Regions from separate parts of the Streptomyces sp. NPDC058457 genome, predicted to be linked through region 2. Evidence: riboswitches for the same ligand, from Rfam matches in the RefSeq annotation. Region 2 holds a riboswitch; each other region holds the start of a gene.
What was found. A riboswitch is a leader RNA that binds a small molecule or an ion and turns the genes downstream of it on or off. The one in region 2 is predicted to bind cyclic di-AMP.
Positions count from the first base shown of each region.

Region 1: linked by a shared signal. The riboswitch ahead of ACFWPS_RS08460 (peptidoglycan DD-metalloendopeptidase family protein) and the one ahead of ACFWPS_RS10775 (NlpC/P60 family protein) in region 2 are both predicted to bind cyclic di-AMP.
Region 3: linked by a shared signal. The riboswitch ahead of ACFWPS_RS24095 (hypothetical protein) and the one ahead of ACFWPS_RS10775 (NlpC/P60 family protein) in region 2 are both predicted to bind cyclic di-AMP.

Region 1 covers NZ_JBHXLU010000007.1:104,445-111,905, forward strand. The annotation lists gene dxs (1-deoxy-D-xylulose-5-phosphate synthase) at 1-233, shown strand, start outside; gene ACFWPS_RS08435 (aspartate aminotransferase family protein) at 230-1,615, shown strand; gene ACFWPS_RS08440 (helix-turn-helix domain-containing protein) at 1,675-2,298, shown strand; gene ACFWPS_RS08445 (DUF6126 family protein) at 2,295-2,417, shown strand; gene ACFWPS_RS08450 (tyrosine-protein phosphatase) at 2,421-3,218, opposite strand; gene ACFWPS_RS08455 (alpha-galactosidase) at 3,424-5,508, shown strand; cyclic di-AMP (ydaO/yuaA leader) riboswitch at 5,814-5,974, shown strand; gene ACFWPS_RS08460 (peptidoglycan DD-metalloendopeptidase family protein) at 5,979-6,902, shown strand; gene ACFWPS_RS08465 (SGNH/GDSL hydrolase family protein) at 7,147-7,461, shown strand, end outside.
Region 2 covers NZ_JBHXLU010000009.1:157,362-164,822, reverse strand. The annotation lists gene ACFWPS_RS10795 (LuxR C-terminal-related transcriptional regulator) at 1-309, shown strand, start outside; gene ACFWPS_RS10790 (NlpC/P60 family protein) at 394-1,452, opposite strand; gene ACFWPS_RS10785 (hypothetical protein) at 1,910-2,263, shown strand; partial or broken gene ACFWPS_RS10780 (hypothetical protein) at 2,327-3,037, opposite strand; gene ACFWPS_RS10775 (NlpC/P60 family protein) at 3,369-4,514, opposite strand; cyclic di-AMP (ydaO/yuaA leader) riboswitch at 4,522-4,696, opposite strand; gene pcrA (DNA helicase PcrA) at 5,010-7,461, shown strand, end outside.
Region 3 covers NZ_JBHXLU010000030.1:102,826-110,286, forward strand. The annotation lists gene ACFWPS_RS24075 (hypothetical protein) at 1-1,071, opposite strand, end outside; gene ACFWPS_RS24080 (flavodoxin family protein) at 1,174-1,632, opposite strand; gene ACFWPS_RS24085 (lipase family protein) at 1,686-3,002, opposite strand; gene ACFWPS_RS24090 (DUF1996 domain-containing protein) at 3,295-5,250, opposite strand; cyclic di-AMP (ydaO/yuaA leader) riboswitch at 5,668-5,844, shown strand; partial or broken gene ACFWPS_RS24095 (hypothetical protein) at 5,855-7,461, shown strand, end outside.

The sequences.
Region 1 (7,461 bases), on a different contig from region 2:
ACGCCAAGCGGGGGGAGGTGCTGGCCGACATCGGGCTGACGCCGGTGGAGATCGCGGGGAGCATCGGGGCGAGTTTCGAGAGGCGGGGAGTTGAGGGCGCCGAAGGGGGTGCCGCGGGGGGTCGTGTGGCGGGTGCAGCTACGTCTGGGCTGGTCGCGCAGTTCCCCGCGCCCCTTCAGGGCGCCAAAGTCGAGGGCGCTTTCATCGATGGCCCTGTCAAGGAGAAAGAATGAGTACGGAGTTCGACCTAGGTGCGCTGCTGGCCGAGCGTGGCGGTGAGCGGTACGAGCTGCACGGGAAGTACCTGAACCACCAGCTGCCGCGCATGCTGCACACCATCGGCTTCGACAAGGTGTACGAGCGGGCCGAGGGTGCCCACTTCTGGGACGCGGACGGCAACGACTACCTGGACATGCTCGCCGGGTTCGGGGTGATGGGCCTGGGCCGCCACCACCCCGTCGTCCGCAAGGCCCTGCACGACGTCCTGGACGCCCGGCTGGCCGACCTCACCCGCTTCGACTGCCAGCCGCTGCCCGGACTGCTCGCCGAGCGGCTCCTCGCGCACAGCCCGCACCTGGACCGGGTGTTCTTCGGCAACAGCGGCACGGAGTCGGTGGAAACGGCCCTGAAGTTCGCCCGCTTCGCCACCGGCAGACCCCGTGTCCTCTACTGCGACCACGCCTTCCACGGTCTGACCACCGGCTCGCTGTCGGTCAACGGCGAGGACGGCTTCCGGGACGGCTTCGCCCCGCTGCTGCCCGACACCGCCGTACCCCTCGGTGACCTCGACGCGCTCGCCCGCGAACTGAAGAAGGGCGACGTCGCCGCCCTGATCGTCGAGCCGATCCAGGGCAAGGGCGTGCACGAGGCACCGCCCGGCTATCTGCGCGCCGCCCAGGAGCTGCTGCACAAGCACAAGGCGCTGCTCATCGCCGACGAGGTGCAGACCGGCCTCGGCCGCACCGGCGACTTCTACGCCTACCAGCACGAGGAGGGCGTCGAGCCGGACCTGGTGTGTGTGGCGAAGGCGCTGTCCGGCGGGTACGTCCCGGTCGGCGCGACCCTCGGCAAGGACTGGATCTTCAAGAAGGTCTACTCGTCCATGGACCGCGTCCTGGTCCACTCGGCGAGCTTCGGCGCCAACGCCCAGGCCATGGCGGCCGGGCTCGCCGTCCTCTCGGTCATGGAGAACGACCAGATCGTCGCCAGTTCCCGGGCCGTGGGGGAGCAGCTCAGGTCCCGGCTCGCCGCGCTGACCGACAAGTACGAACTGCTCGCCGACGTGCGCGGCCGGGGCCTGATGATCGGCATCGAGTTCGGCCGGCCCAGCTCGCTGAAGCTGCGCAGCCGCTGGACCATGCTCCAGGCCGCCCGCAAGGGCCTGTTCGCCCAGATGGTCGTCGTACCGCTGCTGCAACGGCACCGGATCCTCACCCAGGTCTCCGGCGACCACCTGGAGGTGATCAAGCTCATCCCGCCGCTGATCGTCGACGAGACGGACGTGGACCGCTTCGTGGACGCCTTCACGGACGTCATGGACGACGCCCACAGCGGAGGCGGCCTGATGTGGGACTTCGGCAGGACACTGATCAAGCAGGCGGTGGCCAACCGCTAGCTTTTTGTCTCTGAGGCAAGAAAATTGCCGTAGGGGCAAAACTGCGGCTGAATGGAGGCATGAGCTCCTCCGAGAAAGAGCATACGGGCGGGCCGGTGGGCGACCTGCCCGCCGTCGCCCCGCAGCTGCGCTCCCTGCGTCGCCGCGCCGGTGTCACCCTGGAGGCCGCGGCCCGGGACGCGGGGCTGTCGCCCGCCCATCTCTCCCGGCTGGAGACCGGGCAGCGGCAGCCTTCGCTGCCGATGCTGCTCACGCTCGCGCGTGTCTACGGTACGACGGTCTCGGAGCTGCTGGGCGAGACCGTCGCCGACCGGGACGCGATCGTGCGCGCCGGCGACATGGAACCGACCCACGCCGGCGGCTGGACGTACTGGCAAACCGGGGCCTCCGGCCGCGGGATGCAGGCGCTGCGCGTCCGGGTGCCGTACGGCTCCCAGGGCGACATCGTGCGGGTGCATCCCGGCGAGGAGTGGCTGTACGTCCTGCGCGGCCGGCTCCGGCTGCGTCTGGGTGACACCACCCATGTGCTCGCGCCCGGCGACAGCGCGCACTTCGACTCGCTGACCCCGCACCGCCTGGCCGCCGAGGACCCGGACGGGGTCGAGCTCCTGTTCGTCCACACCCTGCTGCAGAGTCCCACGGCCGCGCTGTGCCTGGGCCCGATCACCGGAGAGCTGCCATGACCGACATGGAGGAGAAGTTCCCCCGGGCCCTGTGGGTCCGGCTGATCATCTACATCGCCCTCGGGCACGTCCTGGCGGCGTTCCTCTTCCTGCTGTTCTCCCTCGGCGCGAAGGGCTGAGCCTCAGTCGAGCAGGCGTTCGCGCAGCCGCTCCCGGGTCTCCGGGGCCACCTTCAGACCCTGCTCCAGGTAGGTGTCGACGTCGCCCCACGTCTCGTCGATGCTCTCGAAGGCCGCCGCGAGGTACTCCGCGCGGGCGTCGAAGAGCGGGCTCAGCAGCTCCATCACCTCGGGGCTGTACACGCTCTCCCCGCTTCCGCTGCGCCGCACCTTGTAACGGCGGTGCTTGGCGTTGGACTCCAGGTAGTCGGAGAGGATCGCGTCCCGCTCCACGCCCACCGCGAGCAGCGTCACGGCTATGGAGATGCCCGCCCGGTCCTTGCCGGCCGCGCAGTGCATCAGCGCCGGGACGCTGTCCTCGGCGATCGAGTGCAGCACGCGGGAGTGCTCGTCGGTGCGCTCCTTGACGATCGTGCGGTAGGAGTTGACCATCCGGGCCGCGGCCTTGCCGTCCCCCAGGAGCCCCCGCAGCTGCTCGATGTCACCCTCGCGGACCATCGTCCAGAACTCGGCGCCGTGCGCCGGGTCGGTCAGCGGCAGGTTCACGTTCCGCGTGCCGGGCAGCTCGACGTCCGGGCCCTCCAGCTTCTGGTCGGCCGCGTTGCGGAAGTCGAAGATCGTGTGCAGGCCGAGCGAGGCGAGGAACTCCGCGTCCTGCTCGGTCGCGTGCGCCAGGTGCCCGCTGCGGAACAGCACGCCCGGCCGCACCCGCCGCCCGTCCACGGTCGGCAGGCCGCCCACGTCACGGAAGTTACGCACCCCGGCCAGCTCGGGCTCGGTGGACGGGACCTGCTGCGTCACGGGGGGCTCCTCCCGGTCGGCCCCGTCGGCGCTGCTCGTCGACGGGCACTGGACCGACCATACGACATCGGTTTCCACGGGCAATGAGTTGTCCACAGGCATCGTCTCCAGGGCCCGTGGCCCTTGATTCCGGGGCCCACAGCCCTTGATGATGTTGGTGCTTGAGCGGATCTGTTGGCAGCTGTGTGAGGTTTGAGGTTTCTCGATGGTGGACATCGCCGAAAACGGTCGTACCTGGCTCCTGTCGGGCCCCGGCAGCAGCTATGCGCTGCATCTCACGGAGGCCGACGAACTGCTCCACCTGCACTGGGGCGCCAGAATCCAGCTTGCGGACGCCGAGGAGCTCAGCACCCGGGCGCTGCCCGGCTACTGGCCCTTCGAGTCCCCGCTCGACGGCCGGGAGGAGTACCCCGTCGAGGGCGGGCCCCGGTTCGTCCGCCCCGCCCTGTCCGTGCGCACCGAGGAGCGGCGCGGCACCGAGTGGGCCTTCGAGGCCTACGAGACGGAGACCGGCGCGGACGGCGACGAGCTGCGGCTGCGCTTCCGGGACGACGCGATCCTCATCACCCTGCACTACCGGATGCGCGGCGACGTCGTGGAGCGCCGGGTGACCGTCGGCAACGAGGGGCACGCGCGCGTGGAGCTGCTCCGCGCCGACCCCGCCGCCTGGACGCTCCCCGACCGCGAGGGCTGGCGGCTCTCCCAGCTGCACGGCCGCTGGGCCGCCGAGTCCCGCCTCACCAGCGGCCCCCTCACCTACGGCGAGAAGGTCATCGGCAGCCGCCGCGGCCACACCGGCCACCAGCACCTGCCCTGGGTCGCCCTCGACACCGACGCCACCGAGGAGCGCGGCGAGGTCTGGGGCTGTGCGCTCGGCTGGTCCGGCTCCTGGCGGATCGCCGTCGCCCAACTCCCGGACGCGCGCGTGCAGATCACCGGCGGCGCCGGCTACGACGACTCCGGCCTGCTGATGCTGGCCGAGGGCGAGTCGTACACCAGCCCGGTCTTCGCGGGCCTGTGGACCGACGGCGGCTTCGGCGGGGCGAGCCGTGCCTGGCACGCCTACCAGCGGGCGTACATCATCCCGGACGCCGACCGGGACCGGCCCGTGCTGTTCAACTCCTGGGAGGCCACCACCTTCGACATCTCCGAGGAGCAGCAGGCCACCCTCGCCCGGCGGGCCGCGGCGATCGGCGTGGAGCTGTTCGTGGTCGACGACGGCTGGTTCGGCGCCCGCACCAGTGACCGCGCCGGCCTCGGCGACTGGACGCCCAACCCGGACCGCTTCCCCAAGGGCCTCAAGCCCCTCGCCGACTACGTGCACGCCCTCGGCATGCAGTTCGGCATCTGGGTCGAGCCCGAGATGGTGAACGCGGACAGCGACCTGTACCGCGCCCACCCCGACTGGGTGCAGTACCAGGAGGGACGAAAGCGGACGGAACTGCGCAACCAGCTCGTCCTCAACCTGGCCCGCGAGGACGTCCAGGAGTACCTCTGGGAGCAGCTCGACACCCTGCTGTCGAGCGCCCCGATCGACTACGTCAAGTGGGACTTCAACCGCTGCTTCACCGACGCGGGCTGGCCCGGCGAGCCCTACCCGCAGCGCCTGTGGGTCGACCACGTCCGCGGGCTGTACGCCCTTCTCGACCGGATCCGCGCGGCCCACCCGAACGTCGCCATCGAGTCCTGCTCCGGCGGTGGCGGGCGGATCGACCTCGGCATCATGAGCCGCACCGACGAGGTGTGGACCTCCGACAACACCGACCCGCTGGACCGGCTCGCCATCCAGCACGGCTTCAGCCAGATCCACCCCGCCCGGGTGATGTCCGCCTGGGTCACCGACAGTCCGAACCACCAGCTCAACGGCCGGGTCAGCAGTCTGCGTTTCCGCTTCATCAGCTCGATGGCCGGGGCGCTCGGGGTCGGCGGCGACCTCTCGCAGTGGACCGAGGAGGAGCTCGCCGAGGCCGGCCGCTGGGTGGAGCTCTACAAGGAGATCCGGCCCCTGGTGCAGCGCGGCGACCAGTTCCGGCTGCGGCCGCCCACCGGCGGGCTCAGCGCGGTGCAGTACACGCTCGGCGGCGAGACCGTCGTCCTCGCCTGGCTGCAGGCCCAGAGCTACGGCGAGCCGGCGCCGGCGCTGCGGCTGCAGGGCCTCGACCCCGCGGCGTCGTACGAATGCCGCGAAACGGGCGAAGTGTATCGGGGTGCCGTCCTGTTGCACCACGGGCTGCACACCGGACTGAAGGGTGACCTGGATGCGTCGGTCATCCGACTCCGCCGGATCTGACGCATCTGCCCGAATTGGCGCCTTCATTACAACTCGCTCTGGAATGAGGTGACGTGGCGTGACGTGCGTGAGGAGCGTCATATTCGTGACCGTCCGTCGCGCGTCATGCTCACGTAATTCCGGTGCTTTGCGAGAAGGTTGGAAAACTGAATAGACAGGAATTCACGGAGGGTGACCGGGATTTCCGGTAACGGATCAAGTGAAAACCGGACAGGCGGAACCGGCCGCTTGTCCGGGTGCGTCTTACTCGCTTACGTTCGCCACACTTCCGGACGGAACGCCGAATCCTGCCGCCGGCCGGAGTCCCCACACACTCACCCGTGCCCGGCAGGAGCGGGGGACCCACCAGGTATGACCGCCTGTTCCGGTTCCCGGGACGGCTAGGGGTGTAGCCGCGTGACGGAGCGTGGCCGGGCAGCTCCAGCCCGAACCCGACAGCTCACCTCGCAGGCGTCGGAGAGGAATGCGCCATGCCCGCGAAGGGTAAGCACCGCCGCCCCAAGCCCCAGCGTTTCACCCGCTCGATGGCCGTCGCCGGAACCGGTGGCGCCGCGCTGGCTCTGCCGCTCATGGGGGCCACCGGCGCCCACGCGGCCACCTCGCAGTCCGTTTCCGAAAAGGCCATGCAGTCGCTTCCGGCGGCCGAGAAGACCGCGGTGAAGGAGACGGCCGCGAAGAATTCCGCCGCGCATTCCGCGCACCGCGTCTACACCGTGGTGCCCGGCGACTACCTCTCGAAGATCGCCCGCGAGCACCACGTCCGCGGCGGCTGGCACCGGCTCTACGCCGAGAACCGGGAGGCCGTCGGCGACAACCCCTCGCTGATCCACCCCGGCCTCAGGCTCACGCTCGGCGGCCGTCACGCCGCGACGACGGACACCGCGGACTCCGGCTCCCGTTACGAGGCACCGTCGAACCCGCAGTCGTCCACCTCGTCATCGGCCTCCTCCTCGGACGGCTCGGACGGCTCGGCGACGACCGCGTCCGGATTCACCCTGCCGGTCACCGGTGCCACCGTCGGCACCGGCTACCACGTCGCCGGCAGCATGTGGTCCAGCGGCTACCACACGGGCGTCGACTTCGTCGTCCCGACCGGCACCCCGGTGAAGGCCGTCGGCGCGGGCACGGTCGTCACGGCGGGCTGGGGCGGCGCCTACGGCAACCAGGTCGTCATCCGGCTCGCCGACGGCTACTACGCGCAGTACGGCCACCTCTCCGCCCTCTCCGTCTCGGTCGGCCAGACCGTGACGGCGGGTCAGCAGATCGGCCTCTCCGGCGCCACCGGCAACGTCACCGGCCCGCACCTCCACTTCGAGATCCGTACCACCCCCGACTACGGCTCGGACGTGGACCCGGTCGCCTACCTCCGCTGGAAGGGCCTCGCCGTCGGCTGACCCGGCACCCGCACCGGTCCGACACGCACGTCGAATGCCGGGCCCGGATCACCGGGCCCGGCATTCGGCGTTGGACGATCGACACGTCAACGCCCCTGATCGGAGCCTTATTCCAGGCTTGGCAAAGTATTTAAAAGTGTCTTATCTCACCGAACGTCAACCCCTTATTACGGTCGCGTAGGTCACAGCCGAAGGTGAATCATGGTCCGATGTGGGAGACGATTCGAAGAGTGACAATGCATCAGTGATCGGGTCGTACGCGGCGGTGGGGGACAGCTTCACCGAGGGCGTCGGCGACCCCGGCCCCGACGGGGCGTTCGTCGGCTGGGCCGACCGGTTCGCGGTACTGCTGTCGGACCGCCGGCCCGAGGGCGACTTCGAGTACACCAACCTAGCCGTGCGCGGGAAACTGCTCGACCAGATCGTGGCGGACCAGGTGCCGCAGGCCCTGGCACTCGCCCCGGATCTGGTCTCCTTCTGCGCGGGCGGCAACGACATCATCCGCCCCGGCACCGACCCCGACGAGGTGGCCGAGCGGTTCGAGCGGGCCGTGGCCCAA
Region 2 (7,461 bases):
CTGGTCGACTCGATCTTCCGGGTCCAGGAGGGCGACGCCGTCTTCTCGCCACGGCTCGCGGGGTTCGTCCTGGACGCCTTCGCCTCCACCGACGCCCCGCCGGTCGACGAGGACCTCGACCGCCTCACCCAGCGCGAGCGCGAGGTCCTGCGTCTCATCGCGCGGGGCTACGCCTACAAGGAGATCGCCAAGCAGCTGTTCATCTCTGTCAAGACGGTCGAGTCCCATGTGTCGGCGGTCCTGCGGAAGCTGCAGCTGTCGAACCGGCACGAGCTGACCCGCTGGGCGACGGCGCGCCGCCTGGTCTGAGGCGGGTCCGCGGCGGCCCGGCGCCACGAGTCCACAGTGCCCTGCGAGGGGCTCACACAACCCGCACGGTGCCCGGCGAGTGGCTCACACGACCCGCGCGGCCCCCGCGAACGGCATCTCGTCGATCGGGGCGATCCGCACCGGCGCCGACGGATTGGGGGCGTGGATCATCTGGCCGTTGCCGATGTAGATGCCGACGTGACTGATGCCCGAGTAGAAGAACACCAGGTCGCCCGGCTGGAGTTCGGAGCGGGAGACGCGGCGGCCGGCGTCGATCTGGGCGTAGGTGGTGCGGGGGATGGAGACGCCGGCGGAGCGGTAGGCGGCCTGGGCGAGGCCCGAGCAGTCGAAGGCGTCGGGGCCGGTCGCGCCCCAGACGTAGGGGCTGCCGAGCTTCGAGTAGGCGTATGCGACGGCGGCAGCGGCACGGGAGTCGGGGGCGGCGACGCTGCCGGCGGTCAGGGGGGCGCGGGCGTCCGACGCCGAGCGTGAGGCACGTCCGGTGCCGTCGTCCGCCGCGACCGCCGCCCGCTGCCCCGGCGACAGCTGCGACAGCAGCCGCCGGGCCTCGCCGAGCTTGCCGTTGATGGCGGTCTTCTGCCGCTTCAGCTCGGCCTGCCGGGACCGCAGCGAGGTCAGCTCCACGTGCGCCGCGCCACGCAGCTGCTCGACCTCCCGCAGCTGCCCGCGCACCCGCGCCACCGCCCCGGCCTGCCGGTCGCCGACCCGCTCGGCGAACGCGGCGTCGTCCAGGTACCGGTCGGGGTCGCTGGACAGCGCGAGCTGCCAGGCCGGATCGATGCCACCGGCGCGGTACTGCGCGGCCGCTGTCGAACCGAGCGCGTCCCGGGCGGAGTTGAGCTTGTCCTGCGCGCGGGCGGTCTCGTCCTGCAGCGACTTCAGCCGCCGCTCGGCCGAATCGGCCTTGTCCTTCGCTCCGTCGTACTTCTGGGTGGCCGCCTCGGCCTCCTGGTACAGCTGGTCCACCTTGGCCTTCACCTGCGCCGGTGTCAGTTGGGGCTCGGCGTTTCCGGTCCCTTCGAAAGCCGTCGCGGTGGCCGCGCCCGCCAGGGCGAGGGTGGCGGCCGTGCGGGCCGTGTTGCCGCTGAGCGAGCGCTGTCGGGGCTTGCGGTGCGCTGCCACCTGGACTGTCCCGTCCTTTCGTACGACCGCAGTCCCGCCCGTCCGAACGCCAGGGGAGCGCCCGTACGGCCGCGGGGGACTGCGGATTGCGCGTCCGGCGGCGGCCCGCACAGGGGGAACGGACCGCCGCCGGACCTTCTCGGCGGAGGTGTCCGACTGCCGCCCCTGGCCCGGGCGGCGGTGGGGAGTCGGTCACCTGGGGGAGGACGCTAGGCCCGCGTGTGTCGGCTCGGTAACGCGATGCGCGGAATTGGCGTGACCGGATCGTTACCCGACGGTATATGACCGGGATTCCGGTCCGGAGCCGTCGGCTTCTCGGGACGGGATGACCGAAGAGGCAGTTCCGGGGCTGGCGGGGGACGCGGGGTGCTATGGGGTGCATATATGCGGCGCGGCGGGCGCGGAGGGAGGGGCCGGTGCCCGGCGCCCCGTACCGCCCTGATTAGGCTCCGGGGTCATGGACGTACTCATCCATCTCTTCGTCGGCCTGCACATCATCGGCATCGCCGCGCTTCTCGGCGGCTTCCTCACCCAGATGAAGGCGATGGGCCAGGGCACGGCCCGGTTCGTCCCCGGGATGTTGCACGGCGCGTTCACCATGCTCGTGACCGGCGTGATCCTGGTCGGTCTCAACGAGGCCGACGACCACCACGTCAACACCTTCAAGATCGGCGTGAAGCTCGCCCTGCTGATCGTGATCCTCGGGCTCGTCTACGTGAAACGGGACGACGAGAAGGTGGAGAAGGGCGCCTTCGGGCTGGTGGGCCTGCTCACGGTGGCGAACATCTTCATCGCCGTCCTGTGGACCTGATCCTCGGCATCCTCAGCGGGCCTTCCTGAGGCCGGTACGGGCGGCCGCCGCCGCGCCGGCCGCCACCGTCAGCCAGGCCGTCACCGCGCGCAGGACACTTCGGTCGTCGTCGTTCCACAGGTACAGCCGCGCGCTGTCGGCGGCCAGCAGCCTCGCCCCGGCCAGTGCGGAGATCGCGATCGCGCCGCCCGCCACCCACTGGTCACCGGGCCCCTCGGCGATCTGCCGCCACTCGAACCGGGGCACGGCGAGTCCGTACATCGCCAGCCCCAGCCAGAAGAGGGCCAGCGAGAGGTGGGCGAGCCACGCCGTCGTCACGGCCGCCGCCAGCGTCGCTCCCAGTACGGCCAGGCCCTGCGTGGCCACACAGGCCAGGAACACCGCGCCGGGCATCCGCGGCTTCCAGTGCCGCACGACGAGGACCAGCAGCGGCGGCCACAGCACTGCCGACAGCGCCAGCAGAGCCTCGGCGAGGGTCTGCCACCCGAGCGCCGAGAACCGGGTCCCCAGCACCGTCGTCGCCGCCACGGCGGTGAGCGCGCCCGGCGTCCGCGCCTCCGCCGCCCACCGCCGGCGATCGAGCGCCAGCCGTACGACGAAGTCCGCGGCCAGCGCCGCCCACATCACACAGGCCGCCACCAGCGCCACCCGGGACACGGTCTCCGCCTCCGCAAGGTGCAACCCCACCGACATGATGCCGGTGGCCATCACGGCGGCCCCGGCCGCCGGCGGACGCTGCGCCCACCAGGCGCGGAGGGGGGAAATACCGGACATGCCGCTGATGCTAGGGAGGGCCGACCGCGGCACGAACGGGCCACGCGCGTGTGCGGCCCGAATACCCCGCGGTCGCGGGACAGGGGCGCGAGCGCGCGTCGCTCGGGGTCGGTCGGGTGTGAGAGGGCGTGGGGAGCGACTGAGGGGCGCTTGAGGGGGGACGGGGATGCGCGGGGTGGTGTTTGCGGCGGTGGGGTGAGAGCGGGTGTGCAGAAGCGGCCGGGGCGCGCGCGAGACGGATGCGCGCGATGGCGCCCGGATCGTTGAGGTGAGAGCAGGTGCGGGGGGAGTGCCTGGGGGCGCCTGATGGGTGGTGGGCGCCCCCGACGGATCAGGCCGGGCGTACCACGCTGTGGATGATCGACTCACCGCCGTAGTAGATCGACTCCTCCCGGACGTACGCGCCGGGCTTGGGGGCGTGGATCATCATGCCGTTGCCGATGTAGATGCCGACGTGGCTGACGTCGTCGTAGAAGAAGACCAGGTCGCCGGGGCGGGCGTCGGCGAGGGAGACGGTGGTGCCGGCGTTCACCTGGTCGTAGGTGGTGCGCGGCAGGGAGACGCCCGCGGCCTTCCAGGCGGCCTGGGAGAGCCCGGAGCAGTCGTAGGAGCCGGGGCCGGTGGCACCCCACACGTACGGCTTGCCGATCTGCGCGCGGGCGAAGGCGATCGCCTTGGCGGCCTTCGTGGCGTAGGCGGAGGAGGAGCCGGAGGAGGAGCCGCTGGACGTCGAGGGCGACGAGGACGACGAGGCCTCCTGGTCGGCGGCCGCGGCCTGCTGCTTCGCCAGCTCCGCCGCCTTGCGGGCCGCCGCTTCCTCCTGTTGCTTCTCGATCGCCGCCAGCCGGGCCTTCTCCGCGGCCGTCAGCTGCGACAGCAGCTCTCGCGCGGAGGCCAGCTTCGTCTGGACGGTGGTCTTGGCGGTTTTGAGTTCGTCCTGCGTCTCGGTGAGCGTTTCGAGGCTCCGGGCGGCCTCCTGGCGCTTCTTCATGGTCGCGGACTGCTGTGTGACGTAGTCGTCGACCGCGCCCTTCTGGCGCGAGGTCAGCCGGCTCATCAGCTGCGTCTGGTCGAAGTAGTCCTGCGGAGTGTCCGCGAGCAGGAAGGTCGCCGTGTCGGGGGCGTCGGCCCCGGTCCGGTACTGGGCCGCGGCGAACGAACCCAGCTCCTCACGCGCCTTGTTCAGCCGGTCCGTGCGCTCGGCGACGTCGTCGAGCAGGGTGTCGACCTGCTTGCGCTGCGTGCCGGTGCGCTCCTTGGCCGCGTTGTACTTCTCGGTCGCCGACTCGGCCTGCCGGTAGAGGGCGTCGACCTTCTTCTCCACCTCCTCCAGGCTCGGCTTGCCGTCCGCGGGGGGTGCGGCCTCGGCCGTCTGGGAGAACAGGGCCACGGAGGTGAGGGCGGCGGTGGCCAGCGCGGGAGTGCGTATGCCAGCCGCGCGCGTTCCTGACGGCCGGGACTTGCGGTGCGACGCCAACTGAGGCGACTCCTTCCAGTGTTCCGCCTACCGAGTTAGCTGTCGGGTTCGGGCGGGTGGTTCGGAAGGGTTGCCCTACGGTCCGCTCCCCTGAGGGGAGTCGGGACCGATTCACCCCGGGATCGGTGTGGGTCCCCGGCTCCGGATGCGCGGCGGCGCCCCGGACTCGGCGGAGGCCGTGCGGCCCGGCGATGTTCGCCGGTGGAGGTCGTACGGCCTGCCCGGCACGCTAACCAACTCGTGTGGCCTCTGTGAAGGTTGATGTGCGATATGCCCGATACATTTTCGTGACCTTGTTGTCGGGACTCGTTCAGGCAGGGTCATTTGGGATGTTATGGGTGACTTGCCTGGAAGGGTGCCAGTGGTTCGCGGTGGGCGCTCGCGGGTCAGCGGCGTGCGCCGGCCTGCCGTGACGTAGCGGATCCGTTCGGTCACCCGGGCGAGTTTTCGGGGTGGCGGCCGGTTGTCGGTGGGGCGCCCTAGACTCGGAGAGCGATGAGCAGCCTCTTTGACGACAGCTTCCTGGCGAGCCTCCAGGCCCCCCGCGGCCATGACGAGGAACCTCCGCCGCCGCCCGAGGACGAGCACGCTCCGGAGTCGATTCCGGACGATCTGTTCGGCGGGAAGTTCGACGTGCCCCCGGACCGGGACGCCTACTACCGCGACGGCGCCGCCCGCCCGGCCCCGGACCCGGCCGCCCTCCTGGACGGGCTGAACGAGAACCAGCGGGCGGCCGTCGTGCACGCCGGCTCCCCGCTGCTCATCGTGGCCGGCGCCGGTTCCGGCAAGACCCGGGTACTCACCCACCGCATCGCCCACCTGCTCGGCGCCCGCCAGGTGCACCCGGGCCAGATCCTCGCGATCACCTTCACCAACAAGGCCGCGGGCGAGATGAAGGAGCGGGTCGAGCACCTCGTCGGCCCGCGCGCCAACGCGATGTGGGTGATGACGTTCCACAGCGCGTGCGTGCGGATCCTCCGCAGGGAGAGCAAGAAGCTCGGCTTCACCTCCTCCTTCTCGATCTACGACGCGGCCGACTCCAAGCGCCTGATGGCCCTGGTCTGCCGGGACCTGGACCTGGACCCCAAGCGCTACCCGCCCAAGTCCTTCAGCGCCAAGATCAGCAACCTCAAGAACGAGCTGATCGACGAGGAGGACTTCGCCGTTCAGGCGACCGATGGCTTCGAGAAGACCCTCGCCCAGGCCTACGCCATGTACCAGTCGCGGCTGCGCGAGGCGAACGCCCTCGACTTCGACGACCTGATCATGACGACGGTCAACCTGCTGCGCGCCTTCCCGGACGTCGCCGAGCACTACCGCCGCCGCTTCCGGCACGTCCTGGTCGACGAGTACCAGGACACCAACCACGCCCAGTACGCCCTGGTGCGCGAGCTGGTCGGCACCGGCGCGCACGGTGCGGACACCCCGCCCGGCGAGCACGACCTGCCGCCCGCCGAGCTCTGCGTCGTCGGCGACGCCGACCAGTCGATCTACGCCTTCCGGGGCGCGACGATCCGCAACATCCTCCAGTTCGAGGAGGACTACCCGAACGCGACGACGATCCTCCTCGAACAGAACTACCGCTCCACACAGACGATTCTGAGCGCGGCCAACGCGGTCATCGAGCGCAACGAGTCCCGCCGCCCGAAGAACCTGTGGACCAACGCGGGTGCGGGCGCGCAGATCACCGGCTACGTCGCCGACACCGAGCACGACGAGGCGCAGTTCGTCGCCGAGGAGATAGACCGTCTGACGGACGCGGGCGAGGCGAAGGCGGGCGATGTCGCCGTCTTCTACCGCACCAACGCGCAGTCCCGGGTCTTCGAGGAGATCTTCATCCGTGTCGGCCTGCCGTACAAGGTCGTCGGCGGCGTCCGCTTCTACGAGCGCAAGGAGGTCCGGGACGTCCTGGCCTACCTGCGGGTGCTGGCCAACCCGGAGGACTCCGTCCCGCTCCGGCGCATCCTCAACGTCCCCAAGCGCGGTATCGGCGACCGCGCGGAGGCGATGATCGACGCCCTCGCCCAGCGCGAGAAGATCAGCTTCCCGCAGGCGCTCAGGCGCGTCGACGAGGCGTACGGCATGGCCGCCCGGTCGACGAACGCGGTCAAGCGGTTCAACACGCTGATGGAGGACCTCCGTACGGTCGTGGAGTCCGGCGCCGGACCCGCCACGGTCCTGGAGGCGATCTACGAACGCACCGGATACCTGGCCGAGTTGCAGAACTCGACGGATCCGCAGGACGAGACCCGCATCGAGAACCTCCAGGAACTCGCCTCCGTGGCGCTGGAGTTCGAGCAGGAGACCGGCGAGGGCGAGCAGCCGGCCGGGCTCGCCGCCTTCCTGGAGCGGGTGGCCCTGGTAGCCGACTCCGACCAGATCCCCGACGAGGACGAGAACGGCGACGGCGTCATCACCCTGATGACCCTGCACACCGCCAAGGGCCTCGAATTCCCGGTGGTGTTCCTGACCGGCATGGAGGACGGCGTCTTCCCGCACATGCGCGCCCTCGGCCAGACCAAGGAACTGGAGGAGGAGCGGCGGCTCGCGTACGTCGGCATCACACGTGCGCGGGAGCGGCTGTACCTCACCCGTTCGTCGATGCGCAGCGCCTGGGGCCAGCCGTCGTACAACCCGCCCTCGCGCTTCCTGGAGGAGATCCCGGGCGCCTATCTGGAATGGAAGCGGACCGGGGCGATGGCGCCGGTCTCCGCCGGGCCCGCGGCGGGCGTGGCCGCCTCGCTCTCCTCCACCCGCTCGCGCTCCTCGGCCTCGGGCGCGTCCGGCTTCGCCACCCGGCGGACCTCGGAGAAGCCGGTGGTCTCGGTGGCCGTCGGCGACCGCGTCACCCACGACCAGTTCGGCCTCGGCACGGTCGTCGCGGTGAAGGGCACGGGTGGGAACGCGGAGGCGACGATCGACTTCGGCGACGCCAAGCCGAAGCGGC
Region 3 (7,461 bases), on a different contig from region 2:
GCCGACGGCGACCACGTGGGTGACCCGGTAGGCGCGGCAGAACTCGTCGTCCTGTGCGAGGTTCAGCAGCGCGGTCCCGCCCTCGCCGTGCCCGATCAGCGCGAGGTCGGCGCCGCGCGGGATGCCGTGGTCACGGATCGCCAGCAGGATCGAGCGGGTGTACGGCGAGTCGGTCAGGAACAGGTTGCGCCAGGCGCCGGCGAAGTCCTGCGGGGAGTCGTCGCGGGGGCGGCCGGGGGCCGTGCCGGGCGCCTGGACGACGTACCGGAGCACGCCGTCGGGGCCGCGTACCTCCTGGACGAGGACGCGGCCGTCGCCGGCGAGCACGTCGATGTTGCGCAGGAAGCCGAGGAAGGAGCCCTCGGTGGCGATGGACCGGGCCTCCTGGGCGGACAGTTCGACGACCTGGGCGGCGCCCTCGCCCCGGCCCGGGGCGGAGAGCCGGGCGGCGTCGAGGCCCCCGCCCGGGACGGCGGTCAGCTCCCGGCCCGCGGCCAGTGCCCAGGCGGTCTCGTCGCTCAGCGGGTCCTCGTCCAGCAGGCCCCGGACGGCGAGGAGTTCGGCCAGGATCGGGGCGAGCGCGGACAGGGAGCGCTGGGCCCCCTGGTCCTTGAAGAGGGCCCGCAGCGCGCGGACGGCCTCCGGGTCGTGGTCGGCGGTGACGGCGTCCGTCAGCCGTCGTATGCCCGGGTCGTGCCCGAACTCGGGGTGGTCCAGGAGTACGGCGGCGATCCTGAGCCGCAGCGAGCTGACCGCCACCTGCGCGGCCAGGCTCTCCCGGCCCAGCGCCTCCCCCGCCGCGCCGAGCAGATGTCCGACGCCGTCCGGCGCGACGATCGCCGAGCCGCCGAGGCCCTGCTTGTTGGTGAGCGTCCGCAGCAGCGCCCAGCGGGCGGCCAGGCCGGTGCGCGGGCGGCGGCGCGCGGAACCCGTCAGCGCCGGGGAGAACAGGACGGAGCTGGTCCGCGCGGAGACCTCGCGGATACCCTCGGCGACGGCCACCACGTCACGGGCGCGGTCCCGCAGCATCTCCTTCGCGGGCGGCCCGGAGGCACGGCGATGCGCTGCCATCCGACGCTCCCTGGGATCGACGACATGGCCTGGTCCCATCGTGTGCCCTGGATCCGGCGCCCGCACCTTCGTCCGTCCGGGTGACCCGCCCCCGGAGACAGGTCAGGCGTCGGCGGCGAGGCCGGCGGCGACCGTCGCGCCCAGTTCCCAGCACGCCTCGATGTCGGCCTTGCCGGGCTCACCGGTCACCGTGACCGGTTCGGCCGCCCGGCGCCAGCCGAGGCCGGTGGTGATGGAGTCGAGGGCGCGCAGGGCGCCCGTGACGTCGTTGCCGCCGTGCACATAGGCGCCGAAGGGGCGGCCGCGCGTCTCGTCCAGGCAGGGGTAGTAGATCTGGTCGAAGAAGTGCTTCAGGGCTCCGGAGAGGTAGCCGAGGTTGGCCGGGGTGCCGAGGAGGTATCCGTCGGCCGCGAGCACGTCGGCGGCGGTGGCGGACAGCGCCGCCCGCCGTACGACCCGCACGCCCTCGATCTCCGGGGTGGTCGCCCCGGAGACCACGGCCTCGAACATGGCTTGGCAGTGCGGTGAGGGCGTGTGATGGACGATCAGCAAGGTGGGCACACCGGCACCCTGCCGTGCGGTGCCCGCCGACGGCAAACGGCTGCGGGCGGCGCTCAGGGCTGTACGGGCATGCTCCAGCAGTTGGAGACGGCCGGTACGCCGGACAGCCGGGCCGTGAGCCAGGCGATTGCGTCGCCCTGGTCGGTGAGGAGGGGTTCGAGGTGGTTCAGCAGGGCGCGGCCCGCGTCCGGCAGGAGGACCGGCACGTAGGTGACGTTCGCGCCCTCGTCGCACCAGTTCACCGCGAGCCGCCGCGCCTGCGCGTGCGGGACGAGGTCGTCGCTGACGCCGGTGGCCAGCCGGACCGGGCTCGTCGGCGCGGTCCTGCCGATGCGCTGTTCGTCGAGGAAGGTCTGGAGGGCGGGCTCCTCGGCGACGACCTCGGAGATGGAGCTGCCGTCGTTCGTCCAGGCGGAGCTGTGTACGGAGCCGTAGGCGAGGAGCGCGTCCCCGACGCACATCGTGGACAGGTCGGCGAGGGCGGCCCGGCCCGCCGCGCCGAGGTGGGCGTCGACGATCGGTCCGAGCGCCGGGTCGGCCTGGACGAAGCCGTTGACCGCCCAGCCGAGGGCGCCGGCCAGGTCGCTGCCGTCGATGGCCGCGGTGACGGCGGTGAGTTCGGCGGGCGGGGCCCCCGCGTAGGTGCCGGAGAGGGTGATGTCCGGGGCGTAGGCGGGCTGGAGCTCGGCGGCCGCGGCGGCCGCGCCGCCGCCCTGGCTGTAGCCGAACAGGCCCACCCGCGAGGCGGCGGTGACCGAGGCGCCGGGGAGGTTCCGGGCGGCGCGTACGGCGTCCAGGACGGCGTGGGCGCCGTCGAGCCGGTTGACGTAGGTGTGGAGCCGGTCCGTGGCGCCGAGCCCGACGTAGTCGGTGACGACGACCGCGACGCCCTCGGCCAGCAGCCGGTAGATCGACAGGTCCTCGTAACCGACGGACACCGTCTGGCCGTTGAGGACCAGTGGGTACTGCAGGCCCATGGAGGCGGCGCACTGGTCGCCCTGTCCCATGGTGCCGGGGGCCAGCGCGACCAGCGGGCGGGCGCCGGGGCCGAGCCAGGGTGCGGTGGGCTCGATGTAGGCGCCGGTGACGGCGACGGGGTCGCCCGCCGAGTCGGTGGACTTGTACATCAGCCGGGTCGCGCTGCCCGGCAGCGGGCCGGGCAGGCTCGGCAGGCTCAGGGCCAGCGGGAGGGGTTCGCTGCGGACGAGGGCGCCGTCGGCCGTGGGCAGGGGGGCCGGCGGGTCGTAGAAGGCGGGGATGGTGACACCCCTGGAGACCTCCGCCTGGGAGGCCGTGGCCTGCAGGGTCTGGAGGCAGAGGCAGGCGGCAGCGGCGAGGGCGGTGGCCAGCAGGCGAACGCGGGCAGGCATGGGGAACCTCCTGGACGTGCTGGACGTGGGAGGTGCGGAGGACGTCCCCGGAGCGGCCGACGGGGCGGGTGCGGTTTACCCGACGGTAACGAGAAATGCCTTACCGGCGGTAGCAGCCGTCAGGTTACGGTTCAGTAATGTGACGCGCAGTCAACAGCGGTCCCGTGGACGCACATTCGCCCGAGAGCCCCGTCGACATGCACCCGGGCGGGCCCGACAGCGCGGAGCACGATGAGATGCTCCGCGCGTTCGAGCCCGCCCGGGACGCGCCGCGCGCGGCGTTCGAGAAGGGTCAGACCGAGTTGCGCCGGGTGCGCCACAGCAGCGCGCCCCCGGAGGCCAGCAGCAGCCCGCCGAAGACCGCGGGCCACAGGTGGGCGCCGGTCTCGGCGAGACCGCCCTGGACCGCCTGGGGCTCGGTCTGGGAGCCGGTGGCCGGGGTCTCCTGACCGGCCGGGGCGGCGACCGCGGTGTCGGTCGGCGTGGCGGCGGCAGCAGTGGTCGGCGCCTCGGTGTCGGGCCGCTGCGTCGGCTTGCTGATGACGCCGCCGCCCGACGACTTCGTGGTCGACGTCTTCTTCGGCGACGCGGTCGCGTAGACCCTCGGCAGCTCGGTGCCGCCGGCGGCGGGGGTGGAGGCGCTGTCCGAGGCGGGGGCGGTCTCGGTGACCGGGGTGTCGGCCGGGGGCTCGGACGACGGCTGCTCGGTCACCGGCTCGGACGGCTCCGCGCTCTGCGTCTCGGCCGGCGGGGCGACCGGGCTCGCGGTGTCGCTCCGCTCGGACGGCTCCGCACTCTCGGCCGGCGGCTGCTCGTCGGCCCCCGCACCGCACTTGCGGCCGGAGTTGATGCAGTCGACCATCTTCCGCATCAGGCTCTCGTCGAAGACGTTGATGAAGTCGCCGTGGTCGGTGACCGGCTTGTGCAGCTGCTCGGGGAACGAGTCCACCGCGAACAGCGGGACCGTGCGGCCGCCGTCCTGGAGGCTCGGCGCGTCCACGGCGTAGACGATGCGCTGCACCAGCTGCGGGATGGCCTGGAATCCGGCCGGGCAGCTGCCGTCGGGGGCTTCGAAGGCCACATGGGTGCGGTGGTTGGCGCTGTCGATGTTCCGGCCGTCCCAGCAGCTCTGGAACCTGAACGTGCGCACGACGTCACTGCCCGAGGGGCAGAGCGGGTACTTGTCCTTGAGCTGCCGGTCCTCGTAACCGGTACAGCTCCAGGAGGCGTTGGCGTTGGCCGGGCCGTTGACGAACGCCTTGGCGTCACCGGTGATGATGCGCAGCAGCCGCGGCATCTCGGTGACCTTGGAGGTCGGGTTGCCCTCGAAGGTCAGCGTGACCTCCTTGGCCGTGACGATCTGTCCGGCGTTGCCCTCGGTGCCGCCGCCCGGCTTGTCGGCGTCCCGCTCCTCCTTGCCGTTCTGCAGCCGCAGCACGGGCCAGTAGTACGTGGATTTGTCGCCCTGGTCCGCGCAGCTGGTGGCGGCGTTCGCCAGGTCCTGGTCGCTGGCGAAGGCGTTGTTGGACTGGTTGCCGATGTAGTCGTGGAAGTGGTGGGCGCCGTTGGAGACACCGGGCGCGACGATCACGTTGTCGGAGTTGAACAGGCCGTTCGCGTTGACGCCGCAGCTGGAGGAGAAGGTGCCGGTGGAGCCGCCGGACTGTTCGGCCGGGGTGTTGGCATTGGGCTGCACCGAGGTGATGTCCGCGTAGTCGGCGGCGACCGGGCCGTTGCCGCCCTGGCCGCCGGCGCCGGTGCCCTGACTCGGCGCGGCACTGCCCTGCCCGCTCTGGCTCGGCGTGGCACTGCCCTGGGGGGCCGCGGACTGCCCGTCGCCCTGGTTGGAGGAGCGCAGGGTGCAGGCGGCGAGGTCGTCCAGGCCCTGCGGGCGGTCGCCCTCACGGCCGATGGCGTCGGCGATGCGCTGGAGCGACTCGGACCGCTTCTCCTTCAGCGGGTTCATGATCGTCTGGTCGGCGAGGCCGGGGTTCTGCTCGATCGCCGCGGCGGACTCCGTGAGTTGCTGGTAGGCCGCCACGATCTGCTGGTCCAGCTGGGCGAGTTCGTTGTCGACGTCGGCCCGCGCCCCGTCGGGTACCGCCGTCAGCCGGCCGCCGACGTCGGGGCAGTAGATGGTGGGCGCGGACAGCACCTGGCCGGTGGCGACCTGGGCCTGCTGGTCCCCGCCGCCCTCGGTGGCCGAGGCATAGACGTTCACCGCGACCAGTCCTCCGCCGCCGAGCATCAGGGCGACCGCTGCGAAGGTCGCGCGTTGTGCGCCGGTCGGGCGTCTGCGCCTGTTGCGTCTCAAGGTCGTTCCCCTGCGTCTCGTGGTCGGCCGGACATGGAAATCCCCGGCCTTATACGGGCCGCGGCGCCACTGTGTTCAACAGACCCACGAATTCACGGCGACCTCACAGAAAGCGCGTGTTCCGGAACAGTTCCGGAACAGGGCGACGCGACCGACGGCAACGCCCCGGTGACCCAGAGAAAGCAATGGATGCGCGCGAAATGCCGTCCCGTGCGGTCGAGTTCCGAACGCTAAGACGAACATCACAAATACGTATCGGACATTACGCACTTCAACCTTCACACGAGTGACACAAGTTGGCTAAGTTGACGGGCAAGCCGCTCGGCTCCCCCCGGCGAATCCCGTCGGGCCGCGCGGCCTCCGCCGAATCCGGCGCCTCCCAGGGGCGTATCCGGAACCGGGGACCCAACCGAACCACTGGGGTGAATCGGCCGAACGTCCGTGAGGACGGCGGCCGTAGGGCATGCCTTCCGGACTTCACCGCCCGAACCCGACAGCTAACTCGGTAGGCGGAGTACGGAAGGAGCACGACCCCTCAATGGCGCCCGAGAGCCGTGACGAGGTTCGACAGCGGATCGACAGCCTCTACGACCAGGCCGAGAACGCCACCGGGAACTACAACGCCACGCGCGCGATGAGCGGGGGTTCGCGCTCCCGCGGTGTCCCGCTGTTCAAGCGGTCCCGTCGCGACGACCCGGGCCTCGACAACATCGCCCGGGAGTGGTTCGAGGGCGCCCGTTCGAAGCTGGGGCCGAGCGTCCCGGCCGCACTCCCCTCCGACCGGCAACCCGCCCGGCCCGGTCCGCGGCGGCCCGTCAGCGCCATGGCCGCCGACCTGCTCGGCCAGTTGGAGGGCTCCGGCCCGGCCCGGCTGGAGCTGACCGCGGGTCCGTCCGCGCAGACCGACATCGAGGTCGTCCGCGAGCCGCAGCGCCCGAGGCTGGAGCAGCGCGCGGTGGCCGCGCTCGAACCGGCCCCGGCAGCCCAGCCCGTGCCGACCGCACAGACCCCGTGGCCCACACCCGAGGCCCAGGCCGCGGCGCAGCAGTGGGCGGCGGCTCCCGCCGTCGGCATACCGAGCCAGCGGACCGACAGCGGCTCCTTCCGGGCCGACGCCCTCGCCGCCACCCGCGCGATCCCCGCGGTGACCGAGACGGGCGGCATCCCGATCGTGTCCGCGACCGACACCGGTACGTTCCGCATCATGACCCCGGGCGGTACCGGCGCCAGCCGTGCCACACCCCCGGCGGACCCGACCGGCTTCCGCGTCATGACCCCGGGCGGCTCGGGCACCGGCGGCTTCCCTGGTACGCCTCCGATGGACGCGGGCCCCGCCCCCGCCCCTGCCCAGGCCGCGGCTCCGACTCCGGCGGACACCAGCGGCTTCCGCATCATGACCCCGGGCGGCTCGGGCGCCGGGGCGTTCCCGGGTGTGCCTCCCATGGACATGAGCACCGCCCAGGCCGCGGCTCCGGCTGTGGGGGACAGCGGTTCCTTCCGCATCATGACGCCGGGCGCCACGGGCTCGTTCCCGATGCCGAACTCGTCCGACGCGGGAGCCTTCCCGACCGCGGACCCCATGAGCACCAGCGTGTTCCCGACCGCCGCCCCCACCGACTCCGGCGCCTTCCCGACCGCGGCGCCCGCCGCCGCTGCTCCCGCCCCGGCTCCGATGGACATGGGCGGCTTCCGGGTCATGTCGCCGAACGCGACCGCCGGTTACGCCGAGATGCCCCAGGCCGCCGCCGACACCGCCTACGCCGCCGGCGCGTACTCCACGGCGGCCCCCGCCACCCCCGCGCCCATGGCCCCCATGCAGCCGGCCGCCTCCTACGCCACGGCGCCCGCCCCCGACATGACCGGCGCCGCCTACGCGTACGCCGGAGACATGCCGCCCACCGACGCCGCGTATGCCTACGCCGGAGCCATACCGCCCGCCGACGCCGCGTATGCCTACGCCGGAGCCATGCCGCCCGCCGAGGCCGCTTACGCTTACGCCGGAGCCGTGCCAGCCGCCGAGGCCGCCTACGCCTACGCCGGAGCCATGCCGCCCACCGAGGCCGCCTACGCCTACGCCACCGCCGCGATGCCCACAGCGATGGCAACGCCCCCTGCCGCGATGCCCGCGTCGATGGCGGCACCCAT